2 regions of the Providencia sp. PROV208 genome follow, and region 1 is predicted to be linked to the other one. Evidence: predicted binding sites of a transcription regulator. Region 1 holds the regulator's gene; the other holds the start of a gene.
What was found. The regulator ArgR, encoded in region 1, controls arginine synthesis, uptake and breakdown. The targets are predictions, from matches to a motif close to ANTGAATAAAAATACANT.
Positions count from the first base shown of each region.

Region 2: the regulator ArgR is predicted to act here: its motif matches at 8,811-8,828, upstream of argC (N-acetyl-gamma-glutamyl-phosphate reductase).

Region 1 covers NZ_JAMPNS010000004.1:108,902-124,791, forward strand. Annotated here, with positions in the region: gene tamB (autotransporter assembly complex protein TamB) at 1-2,172, shown strand, start outside; gene PR766_RS03875 (gamma-glutamylcyclotransferase family protein) at 2,176-2,523, shown strand; gene ppa (inorganic diphosphatase) at 2,713-3,243, opposite strand; gene fbp (class 1 fructose-bisphosphatase) at 3,381-4,388, opposite strand; gene mpl (UDP-N-acetylmuramate:L-alanyl-gamma-D-glutamyl-meso-diaminopimelate ligase) at 4,560-5,939, shown strand; gene PR766_RS03895 (DUF6122 family protein) at 5,985-6,395, opposite strand; gene argR (transcriptional regulator ArgR) at 6,503-6,973, opposite strand; gene mdh (malate dehydrogenase) at 7,445-8,383, shown strand; gene PR766_RS03910 (helix-turn-helix domain-containing protein) at 8,582-8,899, opposite strand; gene PR766_RS03915 (DNA-binding protein) at 9,414-9,770, shown strand; gene PR766_RS03920 (DNA-binding protein) at 9,871-10,224, shown strand; gene ispB (octaprenyl diphosphate synthase) at 10,287-11,258, opposite strand; gene rplU (50S ribosomal protein L21) at 11,593-11,901, shown strand; gene rpmA (50S ribosomal protein L27) at 11,921-12,178, shown strand; gene cgtA (Obg family GTPase CgtA) at 12,311-13,486, shown strand; gene dacB (serine-type D-Ala-D-Ala carboxypeptidase) at 13,572-15,020, opposite strand; gene greA (transcription elongation factor GreA) at 15,277-15,753, shown strand; gene yhbY (ribosome assembly RNA-binding protein YhbY) at 15,872-15,890, opposite strand, start outside.
Region 2 covers NZ_JAMPNS010000022.1:7,266-23,155, reverse strand. Annotated here, with positions in the region: gene ppc (phosphoenolpyruvate carboxylase) at 128-2,767, shown strand; gene gadC (glutamate:gamma-aminobutyrate antiporter) at 2,830-4,368, opposite strand; gene PR766_RS16310 (glutamate decarboxylase) at 4,445-5,845, opposite strand; gene metF (methylenetetrahydrofolate reductase) at 6,475-7,362, opposite strand; gene argE (acetylornithine deacetylase) at 7,610-8,764, opposite strand; gene argC (N-acetyl-gamma-glutamyl-phosphate reductase) at 8,867-9,871, shown strand; gene argB (acetylglutamate kinase) at 9,906-10,682, shown strand; gene PR766_RS16285 (argininosuccinate synthase) at 10,739-11,959, shown strand; gene argH (argininosuccinate lyase) at 12,037-13,416, shown strand; gene PR766_RS16275 (hypothetical protein) at 13,463-13,816, opposite strand; gene oxyR (DNA-binding transcriptional regulator OxyR) at 14,931-15,836, shown strand.

The sequences.
Region 1 (15,890 bases):
GATAAATGGAATCTCGATGCCAAGATAAATGCGCCAGCACTCAATGGTTTGCTACCTGGATTAGGCGGTGTAATCATTGGGGATCTGAAACTTCGCGGTGATTTACAGGCGCCACAAGCACTTGCAGATTTAACGGCTCGCAATGTGAGATGGCAAGATCTCACCGTGGAGACCACAACGATTAAAGGTAATGTCGCAACAGGAGACCAAATTAAGGGTGACTTGTCTGTAATAGTTCGTGGATTGCATCAAGGGGATCTCGCGATTAGCAATCTGACACTCGATGCCAAAGGTAGCGAAAAACAGCACACCTTAAAATTGAATGTAACGGGAAAACCGGTTTCAGGGCAGCTTGCTCTTGCGGGTAGCTTCGATCGCCAGACTGAGGTTTGGAAAGGTAATTTAAGTAACACTTTGTTTGATACTGAAGTTGGAGAATGGCGTCTTAATCAAGCAATGTCCTTGAATTACAACAACACCACGCAAGAAGTGTTGATTGGTAGCCATTGCTGGGTAAATCCAAATGCGCGCTTGTGTGTACCTAAGCCTGTTAAGGCCGGTAAAAGCGGTAGCGCAGATATTGTATTAGAGCGTTTTGATCTTGCGATGATCAAACCTTTCATGCCTAGTGATACACGGGCTACAGGCGTATTTACTGGGCGAGCGAACGCAGTTTGGAAAGCAGATGGTAGCCTGCCACAGGTGAAAGTCGACCTGAATGGTGATGGCGTCAAAGTCGTGCAGTTTGTTGATGGTGCGCGTTTACCTATTGAGTTTGATACGCTGACATTAAATGCTGGTCTTAAAAATGGTAGAGCGGATCTGAATTGGTTATTGAAGATTGCTAACAATGGGCAATTCAAAGGAAATGTACAAATTTCTGACCTAGAAAGAAAGCGTCTCCTTTCCGGTAATATCGAAATCAATGCCATTACGTTGGGCTTAATCAAACCACTGCTGGGTGAAAAAGACATTGCAAATGGGAATTTGAATGCAAATTTACGCGTAGGTGGCTCGGCTTATAATCCATTAATGAACGGTAATGTCACGTTATCTGGCCTAGAAATTAAATCTGGTTTGATTCCGTTTGATATTCAAAATAGCCAACTAGCGATTAACTTTAATGGCACCAGTTCGGTGATGGTCGGTCAGATTAAGACCCCAGAAGGTTACCTCAATATTGATGGTGATGCCGATTGGCGAAATATCGATGCGTGGCGAGCAAAAATATTGGCAAGAGGGAACAATTTACGTGTTTCTCTGCCACCGATGATCAAAATTGATGTGCAACCTGATCTCATTTTAGAGGCTTCACCGAAGTTGCTAACATTAAATGGGAGTGTGACCATTCCATGGGCACGAATTACTGTACAAGAACTGCCTGAGTCAGCAGTTAGCGCTTCTTCTGATGTCGTCATGTTAGATGATCAATTAAAGCCAATTAACCCGAAACAGCCCTCGATCCCAATCCAAACGAATTTAAATATTAATATTGGTCATGATGTGCGTCTGGATGCGTTCGGTTTGAAAGCTCAGCTAACAGGCTTATTAAAAGTTGTTCAGAATAAGCAGGGGTTAAGCTTAAACGGTCAAGTGGATATTCCTTCTGGGCGTTTCCGTGCTTATGGGCAAGATTTGATTGTGCGTAAAGGGCAAATTCAGTTCTCTGGACCTGCGGATCAGCCATTCTTAAACTTAGAAGCAATTCGTAACCCAGATAATACAGCCGATGATGTTATCGCTGGAGTCAAAGTTACAGGACTTGCCGATAAGCCGAAAGTTGAGATATTCTCTGAGCCCGCAAAAACACAGCAAGAAGCACTTTCCTATCTGTTAAGAGGAGAAGGGCTTGATAGTGGGGATGCGAATGGGTCACAAATGACTTCAATGTTGATCGGGTTGGGCGTTGCTCAAAGTGGTCAATTAGTGGGTAAAATTGGTGAAACATTTGGCGTGTCAGATTTAGCAGTTGATACGCAAGGCGTAGGTGATAGCTCGCAAGTGGTTGTGAGTGGGAAAATTACGAACGACTTGCAAGTTAAGTATGGAGTTGGCATATTTGATTCTCTAGCGACGCTCACTTTACGCTATAGAGTCATGCCGAAACTGTATTTAGAAGCAATTTCTGGCGTTAATCAGGCTTTAGACCTGCTTTACCAATTCGAGTTTTAATATATGCGTATCATTGTTTATGGCAGTTTAAGACGCAAGCAAGGGAATCATCACTGGATGACTTATGCTCAGCTGCTAGGTGAGCATAAGCTAGAAGGCTATGAACTGTATGACCTTGGATATTATCCAGCGGTTGTTCGAGGGAATGGCACGATTGAATGCGAAGTTTATCGCATTAATCCCTCTATCTTAACTGAGTTAGACGAATTAAAGAAAAATTCGCAAGATTACGAGCGCGAGTTAATCCCGACACCTTATGGTAATGCGTGGATTTATCTCTACAAACATTCAGTTGAAGGTCTTCCCCGCATCAAAAGTGGTGATTGGCTAAAGCGCAATGAAGAAGAGTAATCCGTAGTGAATCCGTAATAAAAAAACGCCGGCACTGTATCAGTGACCGGCGTTTTTTCATATGCACTAAGCGTGGCTCATCGTATTGAATTCTCTTTTTTGAAATACAGCCAGCTTGCGTGATAAACATTGAGATAAAAAAAAGCACTGGCAAAAACCAGTGCTTTTTCTATCCACGGAAGGGATTAATTATTTTTTTGCAGCGCGTTCGAAAGAAGCGATAATTTCAGCTTTAGCAGCTTCCGCATTCTCCCAACCATCAACTTTAACCCACTTACCTTTTTCTAAATCTTTGTAATGCTCAAAGAAGTGAGTGATTTGTGCACGCAGCAGCTCAGGAATATCGTTCACATCTTTGATGTGGTCGTATTCTTTGCTCAGTTTAGTGTGTGGTACTGCAACTAATTTTGCATCTTCACCAGATTCGTCAGTCATTTTCAGCACGCCAACTGGACGGCAGCGGATAACTGAACCTGGTTGTAATGGGTATGGAGTTGGTACTAAAACGTCAACAGGGTCACCATCTAAAGACAGAGTATTGTTGATGTAACCATAGTTGCATGGATAGAACATCGCAGTAGACATGAAACGGTCTACAAACAATGCGCCAGATTCTTTATCAACTTCATATTTGATTGGATCAGCGTTAGCTGGAATTTCGATAATTACGTAGATATCTTCAGGCAGTTCTTTACCTGCCGGTACATTGTTCAGGCCCATTAAAATGTATCCTTATGAGTGCTTAAAATAACGTGGGGGACATTATAGCCGCAAAGAGAGGTAAAACTCACTAGTTGGAGAGAAATTCGATCAAAAAAGGCGAGAGAGCCTCGCCTTCAGGTCAAACGGAATGTTGATTATTCTGCGTCAGGGTACTCACGCATAAAGGATTCCGCTTTTTCAACCATGGCTTTCGTGCCCACAAAGAACGGCACACGTTGGTGCAATTTAGTTGGGACGATGTCTAACACGCGGTTAGTACCATCGCTTGCTTTACCGCCAGCTTGTTCCGCTAAGAATGAAATTGGGTTGCATTCGTACAGAAGGCGCAGTTTACCCGTAGGGTGACTTGCGGTGCTTGGGTAAATGTAAATACCACCTTTGAGCAGGTTACGGTGGAAGTCTGCCACTAAAGAGCCGATATAACGAGTGGTATATGGGCGGTGGGTTGCTTCATCTTGCTCTTGGCAATATTTAATGTATTTCTTCACACCCATAGGGAACTTGATGTAGTTACCTTCGTTAATGGAATACATTTTACCTTCTGCTGGGAACATGACTTTTTCATGAGACAGACAGAATACACCTAATGATGGGTCGTAGGTGAAAGCATGAACACCGAAACCTGTGGTGTAGACCAACATGGTTGATGAACCGTAAACTACATAGCCCGCAGCAACTTGGCGGTTACCAGGTTGTAAGAAGTCAGCTTCTGTAACCGGTTGACCAATTGGAGTAATACGGTGATAAATAGAGAAGATAGTTCCAACGGAAACGTTTACATCGATGTTCGAAGAACCATCTAGTGGGTCCATTAAAACAACATATTTCGCGTTTTCTGCACGATCACCTTCGAAAATGACGATTTCATCTTCTTCTTCAGAGGCGATACCGGCAACTTCTCCGCGCGCTTTCAAAGCCGCTTTCAGTTTTTCGTTTGCATACAGGTCAAGCTTCATCTGAACTTCACCTTGGACATTCGACACACCACTAGTGCCGAGAATGTCAACGAGTCCAGCTTTGTTAATATCACGATGGATAATTTTAGCGCCCAGTTTAATCGCTGACAGTAATGCAGTCAGCTCACCTGTTGCATGAGGAAAATCTTGTTGCTTTTCGACGATGAATTCGCCTAATGTTTTCATGACGAAGGTCCTGAATAAAATTGACAGAAATTTGCGGGTCTTTATTGTACCCTCGGGCGGAGAGTTTATCTAAATAAAGAAAAGATTAATAGGCTAATACATTTATAAACCGGTGATTGATGAGTAGAATAGTAGAATAGTGACAAACCTCATGCTATTGGATGGAAAAGAATGCACATACATATTTTAGGCATATGCGGAACCTTTATGGGCAGCTTAGCCATTTTGGCTCGTTCTTTAGGGCACAAAGTGACTGGGTCTGATGCAAACGTCTACCCACCGATGAGTACATTGCTTGAAAAACAAGGCATTGAACTAATTCAAGGATTTGATCCCGCACAGTTAGAGCCAATCCCCGATATGGTGGTGATTGGGAATGCGATGACCCGTGGAAATCCGTGTGTTGAAGCGGTATTAGAGCGCGGTTTACCTTATACCTCAGGGCCTCAATGGCTCCATGATCATGTTCTTCCTGAGCGTTGGGTATTAGCGGTTGCAGGTACTCACGGTAAAACAACAACCGCGGGGATGCTTGCGTGGATCCTCCAAGATTGTGGCTATGAACCTGGCTTCCTGATTGGCGGTGTTCCGGGGAACTTTGATGTTTCTTCCCAAATTGGTAAGAGTCCTTTCTTTGTCATTGAAGCGGATGAGTACGATTGTGCATTCTTTGATAAACGTTCCAAGTTTGTTCATTACAGCCCTAAAACTCTGATTTTGAATAACCTTGAGTTTGACCATGCGGATATTTTTGAAAATCTAGAAGCGATTCAAAAGCAATTCCATCATTTGGTTCGTATTGTACCTAGTAGTGGCAAAATCTTTATGCCTAGTAATGATAGTAACCTCAAACAAGTCATGAACATGGGGTGCTGGAGTGAACAGGAGCTGGTGGGAGAAAACGGCGAATGGCATGCAGTGAAACTCAATCATGATGGTAGCCAGTTTGAAGTGTATTACCAGCAAGAAAAAGTGGGTGAAGTGAACTGGTCCCAAGTGGGTAATCACAATATTCAAAATGGCTTGATGGCAATTGCAGCTGCTCACCATGTTGGGGTTCCTGCGAAAGAAGCCTGTTTAGCATTGGATAAATTTATTAATGCGCGTCGCCGTCTTGAGCTACGCGGTGTTGAGAATGAGGTTAGTGTTTATGATGACTTCGCTCACCATCCAACGGCAATTTTAGCGACGTTAGAGGCATTACGTAGCAAAGTTGGTGGTACTTCACGTATTATTGCTGTGCTGGAGCCTCGCTCAAATACCATGAAAATGGGGATCAGTAAGAATGATATCGCGCCAGCTTTAGGTCGTGCGGATGAGGTCTTTTTATTCCAACCCGCCAATATTCCGTGGATGGTAACGGAAATTGCGGAGCATTGTGTGCAGCCAGCGCGTTGGCACGCTGATATTGATGCTCTCGCCAACATGGTGATTGAGACAGCTCAACCTGGCGACCACATTTTAGTCATGAGTAATGGCGGGTTTGGTGGGATCCATGAAAAGCTACTCGCTGGATTGAAGCGTAAAGCGGAAGCAAAACCGGAAGAGTAATATCAAAACTTCACATAAAAGCCCTAACAGTTTGTTGGGGCTTTTTTATAGTTGCTGAAGAATTTCGGTATTTGCTGAAGCAGGAGGACCTGAACAGCTTAATACCGTACCCTGTATCTCTTTCTTCACGTTGCCTAAATAACAATCTACAGAATCAGTAAATAGATGGAACAGGCATCCGACAGCAATAGCTTTTAATTTCCAAGATGGGAAAAAGAACAGCACAACATAAGCGATTGCCGCCCAAATTGTATGCATAGGATGGAAACCCACACCGCAACGATCAGGATCAAAAATAGGATCCGCAAGAAGATGGTCGAGATCGATAACCATCGTTGAGACCATTAATAATCCAGCAAGCTTCCAATTTTTTCGCCAAAATAAATAGCCAAATAAAAAAGGCACTAAAAAATGGAAACCGTAGTGAACGATGTTTCTTAAGATCTCAAATAACACAGGTTTATCTCGATAAGAATCAGTGGAAGACGGGTCACTATAGTGCCAAAAATGAAAAGAGGGAACTCAGTTCCCTCTTTTTAGATATATAAAGCGACGGGAAAGGACTAAAGTTCTTGTTCAAAGAGAACCTGAATGGCTTCGTACAGTTCGCGAGTCGTAAAATCATTCGTTGGTGTGGAGAAAATCGTATCATCACCAGCGATGCTGCCTAAGATACCTTCAGCTTTGCCGAGGGAGTCTAGCAGTCGGGCGATGAGCTGTGCTGCCCCTGGACTGGTACGGATCACAACGACAGAGTGGTTGTAATCAACATCTAAAACTAAGTTTTTCAATGGGCTAGTAGCAGTTGGGACACCTGGCTCGGTAGGTAAACAATACACCATTTCCATTTTTGCGTTGCGGGTACGTACAGCACCAAACTTCGTTAACATTCTGGAAATTTTAGATTGATTAATGTTTTCGAAGCCTTGCTCTTGAAGCGCAATCACAATTTCTGCTTGGGAGCTGAACTTTTCCTCTTTAAGGAGTGCTTTAAAGGCTTTTACCAAGTCTTCTTGTTTCGACATAGTGCGCATAATTAACCCATCTTTTTGGTATTAAACTGAGCTGTATTATGTGGAAAAGTGCATTTTTATGCAAGATAATTGAGTTTTGATGGTTTAATGAGCGATTTAAGATACGGTTTTTCTGGTAGGAAGCGCGTGATTATCTTAAATTGTTGGTTTGAAATTTAGTTTAAAAATAATTTGGTTTAACAATAAGTTGCTGTGAAAAAAATGTTAAATTATTAATCGGTGATTAATAAAGCATCAAGTAAAATTACATTTGATGTTAAATGCAATAGCAATAAAAACTATTTGTTAAAAAAGTGCCCGTTATCTCATTAACAGATAAGGAATTTGTTTAGAATAGCCCTATTGTGTTGGTGATTTATCTTGCGTTAACACTTCTCTCTAACTGTTAAAGAATTGTTTTTTATAAGTAATATGTTTAGTGCGTAGTCAGATGAATTCATATATTTTAAAGTACAATTAAGGAGTTTTAGAATGAAAGTTGCAGTCCTAGGTGCAGCAGGTGGTATCGGTCAGGCTCTCGCCCTTCTTCTCAAAAACCAGCTCCCAGCAGGTTCAGAACTCTCCCTCTACGACATCGCGCCAGTCACTCCGGGTGTTGCTGCTGATTTAAGCCACATCCCTACAGACGTTAAAGTTGTTGGTTTCGCGGGTGAAGATGCTACACCAGCACTGAAAGGTGCAGATGTTGTATTAATTTCTGCGGGTGTTGCACGTAAGCCAGGAATGGATCGCTCTGACCTGTTTAATGTGAACGCAGGCATTGTACGTAACCTTGTTCAACAAATCGCGGTCACCTGCCCGAAAGCACTGGTTGGTATTATTACTAACCCAGTGAATACTACCGTGGCTATCGCGGCTGAAGTCCTGAAAAAAGCGGGCGTATATGATAAAAACCGTCTGTTTGGTGTAACCACACTGGACATCATTCGTTCAAATACGTTTGTTGCTGAATTAAAAGGCAAGAAAACCCACGAAATCGAAGTGCCGGTTATCGGTGGACACTCAGGTGTGACAATTTTGCCATTACTGTCTCAAATTCCAGGTGTTAGCTTCACTGATGAAGAAATTGCTGCACTGACTAAGCGTATTCAGAACGCGGGCACTGAAGTGGTTGAAGCTAAAGCAGGTGGCGGGTCAGCAACATTATCTATGGGTCAAGCAGCAGCTCGTCTGGGCTTATCTCTGGTCCGTGGTCTTCAAGGCGAAAGCAACGTGGTTGAATGCGTATACACAGAAGGTGAAGGTGAACACGCTCGCTTCTTCGCACAACCTGTTGTATTAGGTAAAAACGGTATCGAAAAACATTTACCAATTGGTAAGTTAAGTGCATTTGAAGAGAAAGCGCTGAAAGAGATGTTAGGCGTACTGAAAGCAGATATCGAATTAGGTGAAAAATTCATTAACAGCTAATGCTAGTTAAGATTTAACGCTTAAATAAGGGCTGAATTGTTTGATGCAATTCAGCCCTTTATTTTCATGTTTTATAAGTTTTCACTTATCAAAATAAGGGGAAATCCCCCGAAGGTGTAATAGAGTAATACCGCTCATTATTAATGAGAGAAATAATATATTTTATCTTTCAGCGCTGAATAGGAATGAAGACGAATTTTAACTGTTTTCCTCTGTTGGCTCCCTGTTTTCTATTTCTCCTATTTCTGTGACTTTTCTTGGTTTATCTCGAATCCTTCTTTCTAAGAGTTCACCCGTCATGGGGTCATAATAGCGGCTAGGCCAAATTTCGGATGGGTGAATACCTAAAAAGTTTGCGATGATCCATTCACCTTTTGGCCAAGGTCGCGATAGTGCATTCGCGAGAGTTGATGAGCTAAGCCCCGCTTCACGAGAAATAGCGGCAAGAGTTGTTCCACGTTTGCGTAATGCCGCAATGATATCTGCTGGGTGCCAGTTTGATTTCCGTAACATCATTTTTTAATCCTTTTTTCACTCAGAATCATGTAGAGTTAGTGGTACATCTAACAGAATATTGTGGTACATTCAGTACAATTGTTCTGTTATTGGAAATAAAATAACAGAATTTCCCAATAATAATTTCTAATTTTTTCTTAAAATTCATTTTTATGAAACTGTCGTTATTTTTATGAAAATAGTAGAAAGATTTAGATAATTATTGTGAGTTTAGCTAACGCATTGAAAATAAAAATAACTCATCGTGGTTAGCTCTCTATTTTTTATAATTTCTTATATTTATTCTCTTTATCGCGAAGATTTATATTTCTTAATAATGTATTGAATTATTTAAAAAGAATGAATTTCTTAATCCATACTATAAGTCTATTGATATAAAACAGAAAATACCGATATCTATATAACTTAGTAACAATTATTTTTAATATTAAAAGTAGGTATTGAAATGATTAAGAAAATAAGGAAAGTTTTTAGTTAATCGAAGTCGTTATCGTAATGACAAGGAGCGTCGATAATGATTAAAGAATGGTTAACAGCAAAAGAACTCGTTGGTCGTCAGGGGCTTCCATCAAGTACTCAGGGAATAAATGCGATGGCAAGGAGAGAAAATTGGTTGAGTCGAAAGCGAAGGGGGATTCAAGGTAAAGCACTTGAATACCATATTAGTTCGATTCCCATTGATCTCGAAGAACCAACCGTGATGTATGAAGCTCCAAGGATTTATCACGTTAAACGTGATGAGCATGCACATATTTGGCAGGAAGCGTATAACCAGCTTTCCCATGATGAGCGAGTGGCAGTTTTATCATTCATTATGCGTAAAGGTGCTTTAGCGTTAATTGATCTTATTAATCAAAATAATCACATGTAAATTACATACTGTATTGAATCGAATAAATTTTTAGAAAAATAACTTTGGTATAGCGACAAAAGCAGGTTGCAAAATATAAGCTAAGCGTAAAAGTGATATTATGAAAAAATTGTGGTTCACTGCGAAAGAATTAGCAGGGTTAGAAGGTCTTCCATCTTCACCTCAAGGCATTAACTTGATGGCAAGAAGGGAAGGTTGGAAAAATCGTCGAAAAAGAGGTGTTCAAGGGAAGGCCGTTGAATACTATGTAGAAAGTTTACCAAATGAGATCCAAAGGCAACTCTCACTTCACGAGCCATCGACACCTTATCAAGTGCAGCGGATTGATGCGCTACAAATTTGGTCTGAAGCTTATTATCAATTGACTGAAGCTGAGCGGAAAACGTTCGTAAAATATATTCTTCGTCACGGGCTATCGTCATTATTGGCTAAAATTGAGCCTGAAGAAGAGTAGGAAATTAAAAGGGTGAAATCACTTTCACCCTTTTAATTGTTTGTGTCGTGCTCTATCTATGGTTATGAATGACGCTGAATTGCTACATGTGCTAAGCCAATCAAGGCTTCTTTATAAACAGAGTCTTCAAGCGCATTTAAAGCATCAATGGCTTTTTGTGCCTCTTCTTGCGCACGTTGGTATGTGTATTCTAAGGAGCCACAGCGTTTCATTGTGCTAAGAACGGTTTCTAACAGATGACGCCCATTACCTTGCTCAATGGCTTGCCTGATCAGAGCTGACTCTTCTTCATTACCATGTTGCATTGCATGTAATAGTGGGAGCGTTGGTTTCCCTTCATCAAGATCATCACCTGTATTTTTACCCAATTGAGTATTATCAGCATCATAATCCAGAAGATCGTCAACTAATTGGAATGCCGTACCAATATAGCGACCATAGTCTTGCAATGCTTTCTCTTGCTCAGGTGTTGCATTAGCTAAAATAGCGGAGGCATGGGATGCCGCTTCAAATAGGCGCGCAGTTTTACTGTAGATCACCTGCATATAGCTCTCTTCAGTAATATCAGGATCGTTACAGTTCATCAGCTGTAAAACTTCACCTTCTGCAATCACGTTGGTGGCTTCAGACATGAGTTTTAGAACACGCATCGAATCCAGATCCGTCATCATCTGGAAGGATCGTGTATAAATAAAGTCGCCCACTAATACGCTTGCAGCATTACCAAATACCGCATTAGCTGTCTGCTTCCCGCGACGCATATCCGATTCATCGACCACATCATCATGCAATAAAGTGGCTGTATGGATAAATTCAATTAATGCAGCGACTTGGATATGTTTGTGTTCAGAATAGCCAAGGGATCGTCCCGCAAGGATCGCGATCATCGGACGGATCCTTTTTCCGCCCCCACTCACGATGTAATAACCTAATTGATTGATTAATGCTACGTCTGAGTTTAATTGGCTGAGGATCGCTTCATTTACTGCTGACATATCCTCGGCTGTCAGTTCAACGATAGATTCTAAATTCATTGTAATATATTCATATTATTAGTTTTTGGGGAATTCCCTAAGTCAAAAATGGGAAAACCGATATCACAGTAATGACGTAAGCATAACACTATTAATAATAAGATTATCGGGTGAAATGCAAAAAATGTTTAAATAAGTAACAATTCAAGATATTCCTGATAAATCAGCTGGAAAAAGATATGACTGATAAAAAAGTCGTATTTTTTGTAATCTAACTGCATTATAGGCTTGTGTTCTGCTGCTTTTTTGCGTAGAATTCGCGCCCTATTGTGAATATTTTATAGCGTGCTCTGGAATTGAAATATTTAGCGAGTACGCGGAAAGCGGAGTTAATATGTACGCGGTTTTCCAAAGTGGTGGTAAACAACACCGAGTTAGCGAAGGTCAAACTGTCCGCCTAGAAAAGCTGGACATCGCAACAGGTGAAACTGTTGAATTTGATCACGTTCTGATGGTTGCTAATGGCGATGAGATCCAAATCGGTGCTCCTATCGTTGAAGGCGTTAAAGTGAAAGCGGAAGTAGTTGCACACGGTCGTGGCGATAAAGTTAAAATCGTTAAGTTCCGTCGTCGTAAACACAGCCGTAAACAGCAAGGTCACCGTCAGTGGTTCACTGATGTTAAGATCACTGTCATCGCTTAAGATTTAGGAGAGCAGATTAATGGCACACAAAAAGGCTGGTGGTTCGACTCGTAACGGTCGTGACTCAGAAGCAAAACGTTTAGGTGTTAAACGTTTTGGTGGTGAAGCTGTATTAGCAGGTAGCATCATCGTTCGTCAACGTGGTACTAAGTTCCACGCAGGTAACAACGTTGGTTGTGGCCGTGACCACACTCTGTTCGCATTAGCGGACGGTAAAGTTAAATTTGAAGTTAAAGGTCCTAACAATCGTAAATTTATCAGCATCGAAGCTGAATAAGTTTTCTGACTTTTAATTTTTGAATTAAAGCCCTGCAAAAACCTTTTGCGGGGCTTTTTATATTCAGAATACGCCATCTCTGGGTAATACCGCCATTCGGCACTATAATGGCCAGCAGACGGAGAAAGAATTATGAAATTTGTAGATGAAGCCAAAATTTTGGTCGTGGCAGGAGATGGTGGCAATGGTTGTGTCAGCTTCCGCCGTGAAAAATATATCCCGAAAGGTGGACCTGACGGTGGTGACGGTGGTGACGGTGGAGATGTCTACTTACAGGCAGACGAAAACCTTAACACGCTGATTGACTATCGTTTTGAAAAATCATTTCGTGCAGAACGTGGTCAAAATGGTCAAAGCCGTGAGTGTACAGGTAAACGTGGTCAAGACATCACGGTAAAAGTCCCTGTAGGAACGCGTGTACGCGATCTTGGCACCAACGAAGTACTCTGTGACATGACTCGTCACGATCAACGCCACATGGTCGCTAAAGGCGGTTTCCATGGGCTTGGTAACACCCGTTTCAAATCTTCTGTTAACCGTGCTCCGCGTCAGCGTACCATGGGAACAAAAGGTGAAACGCGTGAGATCTTATTAGAATTGATGTTACTTGCGGACGTAGGAATGCTGGGGATGCCGAATGCGGGTAAATCCACCTTTATTCGCTCCGTATCAGCTGCAAAACCAAAAGTTGCAGATTATCCATTTACTACCTTGGTCCCAAGCCTGGGTGTGGTACGTATGGATAACGAGCAAAGCTTTGTAGTTGCAGATATTCCTGGGTTGATCGAAGGCGCGGCAGAAGGTGCGGGTCTGGGGATTCAATTCCTGAAGCACTTAGAACGCTGTCGTGTATTACTGCATCTTATTGATATTTGCCCAATTGACGAATCGGATCCAGTAGAAAATGCCAAGATCATCGTGGGTGAATTAGAGAAATACAGCGAAAAACTGGCACAAAAACCACGTTGGTTAGTCTTCAACAAAGTGGATATCTTAGGTGAAGAAGAGTCTGCAAAACGTGCAGCCGAAATTGCCAAAGGTATGGGCTGGGAAGATAAGTATTATATGATTTCTGCGGTGAACCACGAAGGTGTGAAAGCACTGTGTTGGGATATCATGGAGTTCATGAATACACAGCCGCGTAATATGGCAGTTGAAGATGAAAATAGCCAACCAGAAAAAGTTGAATTCATGTGGGATGATTACCACAAAGAGCAGCTTTCTGGTGCTGAAGATCTTGATGACGACTGGGATGATGATTGGGATGAAGATGACGACGAAGGTGTCGAATTCATTTATCAAAAATAAGCATTCTTAAGTCACATAAAAAGGCACAACTTGCGAAGGTTGTGCCTTTTTTATTATCTAGATCCTAAAAGGATCTTTGATAGGATCAGTTCTTCTGATAGAGATCGCGATAAAGGCGGCTTTCAAAACGAACCAATGGTACCCGGCGGCTGTTGTATTGACTTTGTGGAACTGCATAAGCAGAAATAAACTGAACAAATGCCACTTTTTCGCCACTCGCAGTTGTGATAAAGCCTGCGAGGTTATAAACGCCTTGTAGTGCTCCTGTTTTCGCTGATACTTTGCCATTGACTCCAGCCTCATCCAAGCCACCACGATAACGTAATGTCCCGTCATGCCCTGCAAGTGGCAGCATTGAAATGTAATCGAGCTGCTGATCATTTTTCGCGATAAATTGCAAAACTTGCATCATTGTCGCAGGGGTGATCAAGTTATGGCGAGATAAACCAGAACCATCGACCATTACTGTGTTGCCCAAATCAATACCTGCTTTTTGTTTGAGAACTTGTCTAACCGCATCAGAGCCTGAGCGCCAAGTACCCGGTACACCATAATAATCCCGACCAATGGTTCTAAAAACAGTATCAGCAATCATGTTATCTGATTTTTTCAGCATGATTTTTAATAGATCATGCAGTGGCTTGGATTCTGTTTTGACGAGTACTTGAGACTGAGGTGTTGGTTGAGTTCGTTTTTTAACCGCTCCGGATAGCTCAATACCTGCAACCTGTAGTTCATTTTTGACGATAGCACCTGAGTAACTGGCACCATTTTGTACAGCAAATGCGAGTGGCAAGGGTTCGCTACGTTGGGTTAAGCAGCCTGTTAAGGTATAGCGATTCAATTCGCCAGGAACAACGTCTAACTCGCAGTAACGAGCTTCTGGTGAGCCTTTAGCGAGGGTTTTGACCTCACTAAACATATTAACGGGGTAGAAACTCGCTGTTTTGATATATGCCATCTCCCCAGCTTTATCTGATGGGTAAAGGGAAACAGAAAAACAGTTTCGATCAATAATTGCGGCAGCCGGCGGAGCACTAAAACACTGTGTCATGTCGTTCCATACCCAGCCAGGTGCTTTATCATGGCTAGCAAAAGCTGAAATATCGACAATAAGATCACCATCGACTTTATGTATGCCGATTTGTTTCAAGGCATTGACCATATTTCGAATTTGCTGGCGCGTTAAGGTTGGGTCTCCACTAAAACGGATCACCAAGTCCCCAGACAATGTATTGTTATTCAACTTTCCATTGGTTTCAAAGTTAGTCACAAAACGGTAGTCAGGACCAAGTTGTAATAATGCAGCAAGGGCAGTAACAACTTTTTGTGTACTGGCGGGCAGAGCCATCTGTTGAGCGTTATAATCGATAAGAGGGGTATTACTTCCTACTTTTTGCGCAACCAGAGCAAGGTTAGTGCCGTCAGGGAGATACTGCTTGTAATCATCGATAGGGATAGCAGAAGCTTGCGACGTGATGAAGGCAAGCCCTAAAGTGAAGATTAATTTTCTGGTTGATGTTAGTAGCGACATATATTTCACGCATTAGGGTAGACATAGTGCACATACTAAAGTGTAATGCCCAATAAAGTAAACGATGATCCGCTATTAACTCTCAGTTAAAATAGCGAACAGTATGATAAGATAAGTCATTAAGTTGGTCTGATTGAGTTATTGACACCCTAAGTTGTTGAACACCCCCTACATACCCTGGTGTTCGGTGTACTGTTGTTACAAAATCAGGAAGATACTTTTTTTTAGATAGGATTGAATTAGAGGTATTTATCAAATGAAACAGATTCCAATGACGGTATTTGGTGCTAACAAGCTAAGAGAAGAGCTCGAGTATCTGAAATCTGTCCGTCGCCCTGAAATTATTGCTTCGATTGCTGAAGCTCGCGAACATGGCGATTTAAAAGAAAACGCGGAATATCATGCTGCGCGTGAGCAACAAGGCTTTTGTGAAGGCCGTATTCAAGAGATTGAATCTAAACTTTCTCATTCTCAAGTGATTGACGTGACAAAAATGGCAAATAATGGTCGAGTCATTTTTGGTGCGACGGTTTCTGTATTGAATGTGGATACTGACGAAGAGTTAACCTATCGAATCGTAGGTGATGATGAAGCTGACATTAAAGTGAACTTAATCTCAGTGAACTCACCGATTGCACGTGGGTTAGTGGGTAAAGAAGTTGATGATGTCGTGACAATTAAGACACCGGGCGGAGATGTTGAATTCGAAATTCTTAAAGTTGAGTATATCTGATTCCTATTTCCCTGAATTGGTTATATTATTTTACTGATTTAGAGAAAAAGGCCGCTGGCGGCCTTTTTCGTCATATAAAACATGCGTTCAATGGCATTTTTATATAAATGAGTAGTTATTATTTAGGTAAACTAATT
Region 2 (15,890 bases), on a different contig from region 1:
CGCGGTCTGCATCACAAAACATAATTCTAGCCGACTGAAATTTTATTACAGGAAATCCAGCGCAGTTTGTTAACCGTTCACCAGAAGCGGGGTGGCATCCTGCCAACAGCACAAGATCAGGAGTCCCATGAATCAGCAATATTCCGCAATGCGCAGTAATGTCAGTATGTTGGGTAAGCTACTCGGTGATACCATCAAAGACGCTCTTGGTGAAGATATCCTCGACAAGGTTGAGTCCATTCGTAAGCTATCCAAATCCTCCCGTGCGGGTAATGAAGTTCAGCGCCAAAAATTATTAATGACCTTGCAAACACTCACTAACGATGAGCTACTACCCGTTGCGAGGGCATTTAACCAATTCTTAAACTTAACCAACGTGGCAGAGCAGTACCACAGTATTTCTCCTCATGGCGAAGCGGCCAGCAATCCTGTTGCCCTGCAAAAGCTATTTGGGCGCTTGAAAGAGCACGATTTTAGCCACGAAGATATTCAAAAAGCGGTTGAAGAGCTTTCTATCGAATTAGTTCTCACCGCTCACCCAACAGAAATTGCGCGCCGCACTTTAATTCATAAATTGGTTGAGGTGAACACCTGTTTATCTCAGCTCGATCATGATGATTTAGCCGACTACGAGCGTAACAATATCATGCGCCGTTTACGTCAGCTGGTGGCACAATCTTGGCATACTGATGAAATCCGTAAAATTCGTCCAACACCCATTGATGAAGCGAAATGGGGTTTTGCCGTGGTTGAAAATTCCTTATGGGAAGGTGTTCCTGCATTTTTACGGGAATTCAACGAACAGCTCGAAGAATCGATTGGCGCACAATTACCTGTTGAAGCAAACCCAATTCGCTTTACCTCATGGATGGGCGGTGACCGTGATGGTAACCCGAACGTCACCGCTGAAGTGACCCGCCATGTTTTATTATTAAGTCGTTGGAAAGCCGCAGATTTATTCTTAAAAGATATTCAAGTGCTGGTGTCTGAACTTTCTATGACGGAAGCAACGCCTGAATTGCGTGCTCTGGCGGGCGGTGATGAGGTGGATGAACCTTATCGTCAAATAGCCAAAAATTTGCGTAGTCAGTTATTCTCTACATTGGAATATTTGGAACGTCGCGTGAAGGGCGAGCAAGTCCTGCCTCCCGCAGATTTACTGACGGATAATGCCCAATTATGGGATCCGCTATACGCTTGCTACCAATCTTTGGTGGCCTGCAACATGAGCATTATTGCTAATGGCTCATTGTTAGATACTTTACGGCGTATCCGCAGTTTTGGTCTGCAATTAGTGCGCATCGATGTGCGCCAAGAGAGCACTCGTCATACCGATGCGTTGTCTGAGCTGACTGAATATTTAGGGCTGGGTAATTATGGCGATTGGTCTGAACAAGAGAAACAAGATTTCTTACTGACCGAGCTGCAATCGCGTCGTCCATTGATCCCACAAAACTGGCAACCAACGCCAGAAACGCAAGAAGTATTCGAAACGTGTCGCGTCATTGCCAAAGCGAAGAATGATTCCATTGCAGCTTACGTGATCTCAATGGCAAAAGTACCATCCGATGTTTTAGCCGTGAAATTGCTGCTAAAAGAAGCTGGCGCCTCAATCAAATTGCCAGTTGCACCCCTATTTGAAACGCTGGAAGATTTAAATAACGCGGAAAGTGTGATGACCAAGCTGCTCAGTATTGAGTGGTATCGAGATCTGATTGACGATCGCCAAATGGTGATGATTGGTTATTCAGACTCAGCGAAAGATGCCGGGGTGATGGCGGCATCATGGGCGCAATACCGTGCGCAAGATGCGTTGATTAAACTGTGTGACAAAGAAGGTGTGAAACTGACACTGTTCCACGGTCGCGGCGGCACCATTGGTCGAGGCGGTGCACCTGCACATTCTGCGTTGCTTTCTCAACCACCGGGAAGCCTAAAAGGTGGATTGCGTGTGACGGAACAGGGCGAGATGATTCGCTTTAAGTTTGGTTTACCGCAAGTAACCATTAGCAGTTTGGCGATGTATGCAAGTGCAATCCTCGAAGCTAACCTACTGCCACCACCGGAACCTAAAGAAGCGTGGAAATCGGTGATGAATTCCTTATCGGATGTCTCCTGCGCGATGTATCGTGATTATGTCCGCGAACAACCCGACTTTGTTCCTTATTTCCGAGCCGCAACGCCAGAATTAGAATTAGGTAAATTACCATTAGGTTCTCGACCTGCAAAACGCCGTCCTACAGGTGGGGTAGAAACGCTGCGCGCGATCCCTTGGATTTTTGCTTGGACGCAAAACCGTCTAATGTTACCTGCATGGTTAGGTGCTGGGGCAGCACTGAAACATGTTATTGAAAAAGAAGGCAAGCAAGCCGTTCTTGATGAAATGTGGCAAGAGTGGACATTCTTCAAAACGCGTATTGCGATGTTAGAAATGGTGTATGCGAAAGCGGATTTATGGCTGGCGGAATACTATGACCATTGCCTCGTGGAAAAACGCTTATGGCCGTTAGGGCAAAAACTACGTGACCAGTTATCGGAAGATATTAAGAGCGTATTGGCGGTGTCTAAAGACGAAGCCCTTATGGCAGATTTACCGTGGATCGCTGAATCCATCGCACTGCGTAACGTCTATACCGACCCACTTAACGTACTTCAAGCAGAATTACTTCAGCGTTCTCGTCAGCAAGAGCATCCAGACCCTCGTGTGGAACAAGCGTTGATGGTGACGATTGCTGGTGTCGCAGCGGGTATGCGTAATACAGGTTAGCAATTAATTACTGTCAGTAAAAAGGCTGCCAATTGGCAGCCTTTTTAGTTTATGGTCGAGGGTTATTTTTTGTTCTTATCATTATGAATTAAATGATAAGGAGAACGCGCCCGTGGATGGATAAAGAAATGGTTTGCGGGGGCATTGTGGGTTTTGATGTGCACCATGGAAACGTTAGTGGATTTTCCGGCTTTATTATGGAAAGCATAAATCACAAAAGGTAGCAGGAAGATTATCACAAAACTCACGGCTAGCAGTGTGACGTAAGTAGTGTCATCTGCGCCACCCGGTAATGAGCTTGGTGGGAAGAACGACACAACGAAAGCCAAAATTGAAATGACCAATCCAACAACGGCGATTAACAATTTAAGACCATTACCGCCCGGAATGTTGAATGCCCGTTTTTTATCAGATTGTTTGCAGACTAAATGCATATAACCCAAGAACAGCATAAAGTAGCTACACAGATAAATAACCACAGTTAACGCTAAGGCGATAAGGAAGGACATGTTTCCGCCGCCACCTGTATTGGTTAGCACAATAATGGCAACCGTGGTGATCAGCAATTGTGAAATAACTAATGTGACGGGCACGCCATTTTTATTCACTTTCGCAAAGCTTTTCGGCAGAATGCCTTTCTGGGCAGCCACATACATCCCACGGGAAGGTCCCACAATCCAAGATGCAATTTCTGCTAATACACCCAGTAACAGTAAAGCGGCAATAATTCGTACTGCCCAATCTAGGGTTGAATTAAAGTGGCTAACGAGCACTTCAAAGGTTTGTACCACACCAGCAGACAGGTTGATTTCACTGTTTGGGATCACCGCAGCAACAGATAACCCACCAATTGAACTGAGGCAAATTGCTGCAATCATCAGTAAAAACATTGCTGCTGGGTAATCTCGCCCAGGATTCTTCATCTCATTAACGTGAGTTGCAGAAGCTTCGACTCCCATGTAACTCAGGATAAACGCCACAAAGACGACTAAGGTGCCGATTTGTGTGAAATCAGGAATAAACGTTTTTGTGCTCATCTCGATAGCTAAAGGTGCACCGCTCGCGAGATAGCTGATTGCTAATCCAACGAGAATTAGAGCGGGTAATAAAATCCCAGCAAAGAAACCGACTTTTGCGATGCTGGCTGTATATTTTGTACCACCAAATTGGGTAAAAGCGAGTACCCATAAAATCACCAGTGCACCGATAGTTTTGGTGATGGGGTCGGTGTTTAATTCAGGCCAATTTAAAATATAGGATAGTGCCCCGAGCACAAAGTACAGCATCGGAATGAACCCTATCGCAATTTGTAGATAGCCAAATGAAATAGCTGCAAATCCCCAACGTTCTCCCAATGTGTTGGATACCCACGCGAAAATACCGCCTTCCTCCCAGCCTTCAACAGTTGCCATTTCGGCAGCGCAGAGGGCAACAGGAATAAACCACAGTAATCCCCCCAAGAGTAAAAAGAAGACTAAACTGAAACCCGATGTGGCGAATGTCGGATATTCATAGACTGCCATCACCATGGAAGCGGTGATCGCAAAAAAACCTAACAAGGTGAGTTGTTTTGCGGCCGGAGCTGCTGTTGACGTCGCCATGCTCATTCTCCTGTCATATGTTTCTGAAATCAGTCGGCGCACGAATGGATACGCCGACTGGATAAACGACTAAGGATTAGCTGTGATTGAATCCACCGCTTTCTTCTTCAGAAAGTGGTGTACTGACTGGGTGTTTCTCGAAATATTCGAGAGTACGCTTGAAGTCTTCAATGAGTAATGAGGCAAGGTCTAGGCTAACACCATGACGGACGAGAATACGTTGGATAACCAGATCTTCGCGGTTTGCAGGCATTGAGTAGGCAGGAACTTGCCAACCGCGACTACGTAATTTGTCAGCAATATCGTATAAAGAGTAGTTACTGTTTTTTACGCCATCTTTTAATTTCCATGCAAGTGCAGGGATACCTTTGGCACTATCGCCATCAAAAATCATCTCAAATGGACCCAGTTTTTCAATTTCACGGGCGAGATATTGGGCGGTGGCATAACACGCATTATGAATTTTTGCGTAGCCTTCGCGACCAAGGCGTAGGAAATTGTAGTATTGAGCAATAATTTGCCCACCAGGACGAGAGAAGTTCAAGGCGAAAGTTGGCATGTTACCGCCAAGGTAGTTCACATTGAAAATAAGCTCTTCAGGAAGGTCTTTCGCTTCACGCCAAACAACCCATCCAGCACCTAATGGCGCTAAACCGAATTTGTGCCCAGAGGCGTTGATGGATTTGACGCGTGGTAAACGGAAATCCCATTCCAATGTCGGCGCGCAGAAAGGTGCGAGGAAACCACCACTTGCACCATCCACGTGAATAGGAATATCTAAGCCCGTCTCTTTTTGCAGTTTATCCAGTGCATCATGTACGGCTTTTACGGGTTCATATTGGCAAGTGAAGGTCACACCTAATGTTGGAACAACACCGATAGTGTTTTCATCGACACGTTTGATGACCTCTTCAGGGCTCATAATCAGGCGGTCGCCTTCCAGTGGGATCTCACGCAGTTCGACATCAAAATAACGCGCAAATTTATGCCAGCAGATTTGTACTGGACCACAAATTAAATTGGGTTTATCGGTCGGTTTTCCTTTGGCGGCTTGTTTTTTACGCCATTGCCATTTTAACGCTAAACCGCCCAACATTGCCGCTTCAGAAGAACCAATGGTTGAACAACCTAATGTATTGAGTGCATCAGGGGAGTGCCATAAATCGGCTAGCATATGCACACAACGATTTTCAATTTCGGCAGTTTGTGGATATTCATCTTTATCAATCATGTTTTTGTCGATAGAGAGATCCATCAAACTGCGAATTTCATCATCAACCCATGTTTGGCAAAATGTCGCTAAGTTTTGTCGGGAATTACCATCTAGCATTAACTCATCACGCACCGCACTAAAGACATTTCGTGGGTCGCTTTCTTTGGTTGGGAATTTCGATTTTGGTAATGATTGGGATAAATCAAGTGATGCATAGATATCATCTAATTCACTATATTTTGAAGATACTGATTTATTATTCATACAACGAATCTCCTCAATAATTGAGACAGTATTACTAGGAAGGATCAGTGAACTTATATTTTCATATAAGCATAAAAATAAATTAGAATAAAGTCATTTAAGGAAAAGTCTTATTTTAATCGTGGTTATTTTGATGGTTTGTTTTCATAGTAAATATAATTTAAATTTGAAGTTAATCCAAAGTAACAATTTTACAACGCTGTTAATTTGAAATTTCACTAAGTCATTTAATGTAAAAAAGTGAGCTGTATCAATAGGATGTGATTTTTGGTGAGAGGGGTAAGTTATTGAAAATTAATATTTCTATGATGTGAGGTACTGTCATTATTAAAGATAACGTAGCGTTTTTCTAGGGTTTTAATGACATTGTATAATTCATCATTAAAAGACTATTTGTTTTGGATTGATCTATCTTCATATTTTAAATTAAAAGCTTACTGTATTTAATTCTATTTAGACGTGTTTTTGAAATTATTTCTGTAATATTCTTACTAAACCAGTCTAATAATGATGTGTTATATTTACTCTAATTTTGAGTGTAATTTACAAGTGACGTGATAAATAGGAAATATTATCGAGCTAATTCATTTCTGATGAAATAGCCCGATAAGTTATATGGAATAGAAGCGTTATTGCGGTCTGACACCTAAGGTATGGCAAATAGCATACGTTAACTCAGAGCGGTTTAAGGTATAAAAATGGAAATCCTTTACCCCTTCACGACTTAAAATTTTCACCATATCCATCGCAATCGATGCACCAACAAGATTACGGCTTTCAGGGTCATCATCTAACCCTTCATACATTCTGTTCATCCAACTTGGAATACGCACGTTGGTGAGCTTGGCAAAACGTTCGAGCTGGCGGAAGTTAGAGACAGGCAAAATTCCTGGAACAATTTCCACATCAATGCCGGTTGCAACGCAGCGATCACGAAAGCGTAGATAGCTTTCCACATCGAAGAAAAACTGAGTAATTGCGCGGTTGGCACCAGCCTCAATTTTTTTCTTTAAATTAATTAAATCTGCTTGGGCGCTTTTAGCTTCTGGGTGTACCTCTGGGTAAGCTGCCACTGAAATATCAAAGTCAGCTTCTGTTTTCAGTAACTCGACTAGATGCTCAGCATACAGCTCAGGCTTTTGGCTGTTATCGGGGAGATCGCCGCGTAACGCAACAATATGGCGAATACCGTTATCCCAATAATCCCGTGCGATAGCTCTTAACTCATCACGACTGGCATCAATGCAGGTTAAGTGAGGTGCTGCCACCAGCCCAGTTTTATCTTTAATGTCTTTAATGATGCTATGGGTTCTGTCTCGCTCACCGGAATTGGCTCCGTAGGTGACAGAGACAAAATTCGGCTTTAAGACTTTGAGCCTATCGATGGATTTCCACAGAGTTTGTTCCATTTCTGTTGAGCGAGGTGGGAAAAATTCAAATGAGACATTAATCTGCCCATCTAATTCAGCTAAATTTTGGTTCAACGCCTCGCGCTGATTTGCGTGAAAGAAACTCATACCCGTGACCTCGCCTTAACAGACTTATTATTTAATTATTAGTTTCACTATCCGATTATATACATCCATGTAAACCTCTATACGTTTAGACGTCTAGATAGAGATTACTTGATATTGAGCGAGAGTCAACCCTTAAATCAAATCTAGAATTGATGTTTTTTCAGGCACAACAAGAGAAAAATTCATGATGAAGAAAATGCGGAGCTTGGTCGGCTCCGCATAAAGTGCAAAATTATTCAGTAAAACACTATTCAGTAAAACAGAAGTGCTCGACCATTTGGCTGATGAGTTGGCGGGTTGGTTCAATAAAGCTCATATCGATGAACTCATCAGGCTGGTGGGCTTGTTCAATAGAGCCAGGACCGAGTACCAGCGTTGGGCAAAGTTCTTGGATAAACGGTGCTTCTGTACAGTAGTTAACGGTCTCTGCTTTTTTATTTAATAGCTGCTCAATCACAGCGACCATTTTATGGTCCGTTGGACACTCATAGCCAGGGATTGGGGGATGCATCTCTTCAATCGCTAAACGACCCGGCCATTTTGCACGAACTGGCTCAAGGGTTTCATTGAGAAGTTCGTCGAGATCTTGCAAGGTTAAACCCGGTAGTGGGCGAATATCCATATGCAATTCACAGCATCCACAAATTCGGTTTGCCGCATCACCACCATGGATATGACCAAAGTTCATTGTTGGATAAGGAATAACAAACGCGGGGTTGTTATAGCGTTCTTTCAATGTATTTCTTAGGGTCATCAGGTGAGAGATGGATTCATGCATTAATTCAATCGCATTCACGCCTCTATCGGGATCACTGGAGTGCCCTGATTGGCCCGTAATGCGGATAGCATTAGAAAGGTGACCTTTATGTGCTCGGATAGGCTGCAAGGATGTTGGTTCGCCGATAATGGCGAAATCAGGGCGTAATTCCGTGCTAGCAGCAAAAAAGCGCGCTCCTGCCATGGAGGTTTCTTCATCGGCGGTCGCGAGAATATGTAATGGGCGTTTTAAGGTGCTGAGGTCAACATCGCGCAGCGCATCAATAATGAAAGCAAAAAAACCTTTCATATCGGCGGTACCAAGCCCGTATAGCTTGCCGTCATGCTCTGTGAGCTTGAAAGGATCTTTACTCCAGCGTCCGTCATCAAATGGGACAGTATCCGTATGACCACAGAGCATCAATCCGCCATTGCCCTCACCAATCGACGCTAACAGGTTATATTTATCTCGTGTATCAGGGACCGGTTGAATATTCACCGTAAAGCCTAAGGTTTCTAACCATCCACCTAAGAGCTCCACGAGTGCTCGGTTACTCTGATCGAGTTGCGAATCGGTCGCACTGATCGACGGAGTGGCGATTAATTGACGATAAATCTCAATAAATGCAGGTAATTTAATATTCACTGTTGACAGCCTTTATCCATAATAGTATCAATATTCATGCACTTTATTTGAATAAAAATACACATTAAACTGTTTGGGTCACGAGTACAAGGTAGAAAACACATGTTGAACACACTCATTGTCGGGGCCAGTGGTTATACTGGAGCAGAATTAGCCGCTTACTTACAACGTCATCCTGAAATTCATCTTTCTGGATTGATGGTTTCTGCACAAAGTGCAGATGCGGGTAAATGCTTTTCTGATTTACATCCCCAGTATAAAGGCATCATTGATCTTCCGGTCCAACCCCTCACAGATGTGGCTGAGGCGGCAAAAGGTATCGATGTTGTTTTCCTCGCAACCGCCCATGAAGTGAGTCATGACATCGCGCCTCAGTTTCTTGAAGCGGGTTGTGTGGTCTTTGACCTTTCTGGTGCTTATCGTGTTCAAGATGCGGCGTTTTATCCGCAATACTACGGTTTCGAACATACAAACACCGAGTGGTTAATGCAAGCAGTTTACGGTTTAGCGGAATGGCAGGCAGATAAAATCCGCCAAGCTCAGCTGATTGCTGTACCGGGGTGTTACCCAACTGTTTCTCAGCTTTCATTAAAGCCGTTGATTGAAGCGGATTTACTCGATGAAAACATGTGGCCAGTGATCAATGCGACTAGCGGTGTTTCAGGGGCAGGGCGTAAAGCATCAATGACCAATAGCTTCTGCGAAGTGAGCTTGCAGCCATACGGTATTTTTACCCACCGTCATCAACCTGAAATAGCCACACATCTAGGTAGAGAGGTCATCTTCACGCCACATTTAGGCAACTTTGCACGGGGTATACTGGCGACCATCACTTGTAAAGTGAAAGCCGGCGTAACAACGGAGCAAATTAGCCAAACATTTAAAGGCGCGTATCACGATAAACCGTTAGTTCGTTTATATGACAAAGGTGTACCTGCACTGAAATCGGTTGTTGGCACGCCATTTTGTGATATCGGATTTGTATTGAAAGGTGAACACCTGATTTTAGTCGGGACAGAAGATAACCTATTAAAAGGTGCCGCCGCACAAGCGGTTCAATGCATGAATATTCGGTTTGGTTTCAACGAAACGCAATCATTACTTTAATGCTCTTATGGCAATTTATTAAGGATAAATCTCCATGCAACCTTTAGTCATTAAACTGGGCGGTGTGTTACTCGATAGCGAAGAAGCGCTAGAAAGATTATTTACGGCAATCCAAACCTATCGTCAGGCTCATCAACGTGAGTTGGTCATTGTGCACGGTGGTGGTTGTTTAGTGGATGAATTGATGCAAAAGCTGCAATTACCTGTCGTGAAGAAACAAGGGCTGCGTGTGACTCCAGCTGATCAAATTGACATTATTGTAGGTGCTTTAGCCGGTACGGCGAATAAAACATTATTAGCGTGGGCGATTAAACATCAACTACAAGCGGTAGGATTGTCTCTTGGGGATGGTCACAGCGCAGTGGTAACGCAAATTAATGATGAACTGGGTCATGTTGGTAGTGCAAAAGCGGGTGATGCGAAATTACTGAAGCTTTTACTGTCTTCGGGTTACTTGCCAATTATTAGCTCTATCGGGATCACGAATGATGGGCAATTAATGAATGTTAACGCTGACCAAGCCGCAACAGCGATTGCTCAGGCATTGAATGCGGATCTGGTACTGCTTTCTGATGTCAGTGGCATTTTGGATGGTAAAGGTCAAAAAATTGATGAAATGACCACCACCAAAGCACAGAAGCTGATTGAACAAGGCATTATTACAGATGGCATGATTGTCAAAGTGAATGCGGCACTGGAAGCGGCTTCTACCTTACAGCGCCCTGTCGATATTGCTAGCTGGCGCCATGCAGAACAATTGCCATCGTTATTTAATGGCACCGCAATCGGTACACGAATTCTCGCTTCTTGAGTCATGGACTGAATAAGCAAACAGACAAATAACGCATTTAATGGGATAGGTAAGTTATGAAAAAGGGCATTAAGAAAATTGTATTAGCGTACTCTGGTGGACTAGATACATCGGCGATCATTCCGTGGTTAAAAGAGAATTACGATGACTGTGAAGTCGTGGCATTCGTCGCCGATGTGGGTCAAGACAGAGAAGATTTAGTGGGCGTTGAGAAAAAAGCACTGCAATCCGGCGCTTCTGAATGCTACGTGGTTGACCTGCGTGAAGAATTCATCAAAGAGTATATCTACCCAGTATTGAAAACCGGTGCACTGTATGAAGGTAGCTATTTGCTGGGGACATCAATGGCACGTCCGATTATCGCCAAAGCTCAAGTTGAAATTGCGCTAAAAGTGGGTGCGGATGCAGTTGCCCATGGCGCAACAGGTAAAGGTAACGACCAAGTTCGTTTCGAAAGTACCTATACAGCATTAGCACCACAACTGAAAGTTATTGCACCTTGGCGTGAATGGGATCTGCGTTCTCGTGAAGCGTTATTGGATTACCTGAAAGAACGTAATATTCCAACGACTGCAAGCTTAGAAAAAATCTACAGCCGTGATGAAAACGCATGGCATATCTCTACTGAAGGTGGCGTATTGGAAAGCACATGGAATGCGGCTAACCAAGATTGCTGGGTATGGACAGTTGATCCGAAAGACGCACCAGATGAAGCTGAGCTGGTGACTGTTGGCGTGAAACACGGCGAAGTGGTTTCGGTGAATGGCAATACATTGTCTCCATTGGGTTGTTTAGAAACACTCAATACGCTGGGCGCAAAACACGGTGTGGGTCGTATCGATATTGTGGAAAACCGTTTAGTGGGTATGAAATCCCGTGGTTGCTATGAAACCCCAGGGGGCACCATCATGATGGCTGCACTACGTGGTGTTGAGCAGCTGGTATTGGACCGCGATAGTTACAAATGGCGTGAGCAGTTAGGTCTGGAAATGTCTTATGTCGTGTATGACGGTCGTTGGTTTGCGCCATTACGCCATTCTTTACAAGCCGCCGCAGAGTCATTAGCTCAGGATGTGACGGGTGAAGTGGTGCTAAAACTGTATAAAGGGCAAGTGACGGCTATCCAGAAGAAAGCAGATAAGAGCCTGTACTCTGAAGAGTTTGCAACATTTGGTGAAGATGAAGTTTACGATCACAGCCATGCTGGTGGATTTATCCGCCTCTACTCACTCTCTTCACGTATTCGTGCGCTGAAAGAGCAGAACAAAGCAAAATAGTTTTATTAGTATGACCCCGATAGCCAAATAAGGCTGTCGGGCAGACACTTATTTTATCAATCAGGTAGGGACTCGTTATGGCACTTTGGGGTGGACGTTTTAGTCAGCAGGCAGATCAACGGTTTAAACAGTTTAATGACTCACTGCGTTTTGACTATCGCTTAGCGGAGCAAGATATTATTGGCTCAGTCGCATGGTCAAAAGCATTGGTGACGGTTGGTGTGTTATCTGATAGCGAGCAAAAATCTCTCGAGCAAGCACTCAATGTGCTATTGGCGGAAGTGCAAGCCGATCCTGAAATTATCTTGCAAAGCGACGCCGAAGATATTCATAGCTGGGTTGAAGGTAAACTGATTGATAAAGTCGGTGATTTAGGAAAAAAATTGCACACAGGTCGTAGCCGTAATGACCAAGTCGCGACAGATTTAAAACTGTGGTGTAAAGACCAAGTGGCGCTGTTATTAGAAGCTGTGAATGAGTTACAAAAAGCGTTGGTCATCACCGCTGAAAATAACCAAGATGCAGTGATGCCAGGCTATACCCACTTACAACGTGCTCAGCCAGTGACATTCGCCCATTGGTGTTTAGCGTATAGCGAAATGTTGTCTCGTGATGAAAGCCGTTTGCAAGATACTTTAAAGCGTTTAGATGTCAGCCCATTAGGTTGTGGGGCGTTGGCGGGTACGGCCTATGATATTGACCGTGAGCAATTAGCATCATGGTTAGGGTTTTCCTCTGCGACACGTAACAGCTTAGATACTGTTTCTGATAGAGACCATGTATTAGAGCTATTATCGGATGCGAGTATCGGTATGGTTCACTTATCACGTTTCGCTGAAGATTTAATTTTCTTTAATAGTGGCGAAGCTGGATTTGTTGAGCTTTCAGATAAAGTCACATCGGGTTCATCCCTCATGCCACAAAAGAAAAATCCGGATGCACTGGAGCTTATTCGTGGTAAATGTGGTCGTGTTCAAGGGGCATTAACTGGGATGATGATGACCTTAAAAGGGCTACCTCTTGCTTACAATAAGGATATGCAAGAAGACAAAGAAGGGCTATTTGATGCATTGGATACTTGGTTAGACTGCATGCATATGGCGGTATTAGTATTAGATGGCATTCAAATTCGCCGTGCTCGTTGTGAAGATGCCGCTAAGCAAGGCTATGCGAATGCAACTGAGCTGGCGGACTACTTAGTCGCAAAAGGCGTTCCATTCCGTGAGGCGCACCATATTGTCGGTGAAGCGGTAGTGGCTGCAATCGCCCAAGGTAAGGCATTAGAAGAGATGGCGTTAAGTGATTTACAAAAATTTAGTGCTGCAATTCAATTAGATGTGTATGAGATTCTGTCTCTACAATCTTGCCTAGATAAGCGGTTAGCAAAAGGTGGGGTATCTCAAATGCAGGTGGCGAAAGCCATTGGGGATGCGAAAGCTCGTTTGAAGATGCAATAAAAAATGGGGGGTAGCATGACTACCCCAATTTCCATAACATTGACGCTTAGCTATATTTAATTGTTAACATTCCGATTTTTTTATCTTTATTCACCCAATTATAAGAATAGGAACTTCGACCACCATTCAGGACTGTCCAACCTTGAGTTTTCACTAATTTTTTGAGGTCAATATTATTAGCAACCATATCGTCATTGTCATCTAGGCAATTTAAAGTGACGTTATTATTACCGACTTCATTTAAGCATGCTCCATAGACAATCGCGCCAGTAAATTGGATTGTGCCACTGTGCCCATTGTTGTCTGCATAGGCATTGATAGCACTTAACGTTGGGACTAATAATAACGCCATGACAGCGCGAGAGAAGATTTTTTTAGTAATAGAAGTTAAATTTTTCATAATAGTATCCCCTAACTGATTTGTGTTTAATCAATTTATTTAATTGTATTAATTAGTAATTTTATTGTGACGTAATATATATATTGGCTACTTTTCTTTTTTCAATTACCTCGTTTTATTCGACGGAGGATATAATAAAACAAAAAACTCGATTAAGGTGTAAATATTGAAAATGAAATGTATGGGAATTTTAAAATTAAATTAAACAATATGGGATAATTAAAATATAGTATAAGCGTAAACACTTACCAATAAAAAACCATATTCAAACTGATTTTGAGATATTTTCGGTGCAAAAATTCAATTTATCATTTGTTTTTAGATAATAACTCCGGTTTATTCGTTTTGGTGCCATCCGCCTCATTAGGTGAGTGTAAATGTGTGTTTGATTTAATGTCGATTAATTTAATATATTCTTTTATATGTATTTACAAACTTTAATTAAATATGAAAGAGAATATAACAAAATGTTTCATTGCTATGGAATAGTACTTACACAATTTCACTCTTATTCTTGTTATTACCTAATTTTCAGGTATTAAATCTTATTAATGTGCCTCTGATTTGTTTTTCATTATCAGTTTTGAAAAGCTTTTAATAATCATATGGTATAAAAATATAAGCATCATTATCTAGATGGCTTAGAGCCAATACTCCGTACTGATATGACAAGCAAGGTATGGTTTACATTTGATATTATCGGTATTGAACAGGTCTTAGTTTTAACGTAGCTGACTGTTTTTTGCTGCGTCATTTAAGGTTGACAGTGTCTCTCACATTTTTTTGCCTCTTAATTAAAATATCTAAATTTTTGTTCAACTTGAGGTTGGTGAATATTAATTCTAAATATATTGGATATGTTAATTTGATATAAATTTTGTTACCTGAAATAAAGGTAATTTGGGTTTGTGATTTTGTTTGGTATTGTTTTTCCAAGGAAATAGCGAAAATACATTTACTTTCTTAGAGGAGCATTTTGTTTTAATCTCAAATGAGAGAAACCCTAAAAGCTTATCTAGCATTTTTTAATTTTATTGATAGATGAAACATTATGTATTCTCTATAATGATTGGTATTATCTATATAGATAGGCATAACGAGAGGAAAAAGGCGGATGAATATTCGTGATCTGGAGTACCTAGTTGCACTTGCTGAGCACAAACATTTTAGACGTGCTGCGGATTCTTGCCATGTAAGTCAGCCTACACTGAGCGGTCAAATCCGTAAGCTTGAAGAAGAGCTTGGCGTGATGTTATTAGAAAGAACCAGCCGAAAAGTACTTTTTACTCAACAAGGTTTACTGCTCGTTGAGCAAGCAAGAACGATTTTAAGAGAAATTAAAGTTTTACAAGAAATGGCAGCGTTACAAGGCGAAAGCATGTCGGGACCGTTACATATAGGACTGATCCCAACAGTCGCTCCCTATCTGCTCCCACACATTATCCCCGAATTACATCGAGTGCACCCGAAGCTGGAAATTTACTTACACGAAGCACAAACCCAGCAATTATTGGCACAGTTAGACAGTGGTAAATTGGATTGCGCTATTCTGGCAGAAGTCAAAGAAACAGAACCATTTATCGTGGTTCCATTATTTGAAGAGCCGATGAAACTCGCCATTTATGAAAGCCACCCATGGCATGACCGCGACACGGTTGAAATGGGTGAATTAGCGGGCGAGAAATTATTAATGCTAGAAGATGGTCACTGTTTGCGTGATCAAGCGATGGGATTCTGCTTCCAAGCAGGCGCAAAAGAAGATACACATTTTCGTGCAACCAGCTTAGAAACACTGCGCAACATGGTAGCGGCGGGTAGTGGTATTACATTACTACCTGATTTGGCGGTACCACATGAAGCTTGCCGTGATGGGGTTTGTTATTTGAATTGTATTGAGCCTGAACCTAAACGCCGAATTGTTCTGGTCTACCGTCCGGGTTCTCCATTACGTGGTCGTTATGAGCAGCTAGCTGAGACCATCTATAGCTCAATGGATAAGTATTATAGAAATAAAAAGTAAGAACTCAGATTAAATGCAGCAAAAAGCGTTGAAACAAAAAAAGTGATTGCGGGA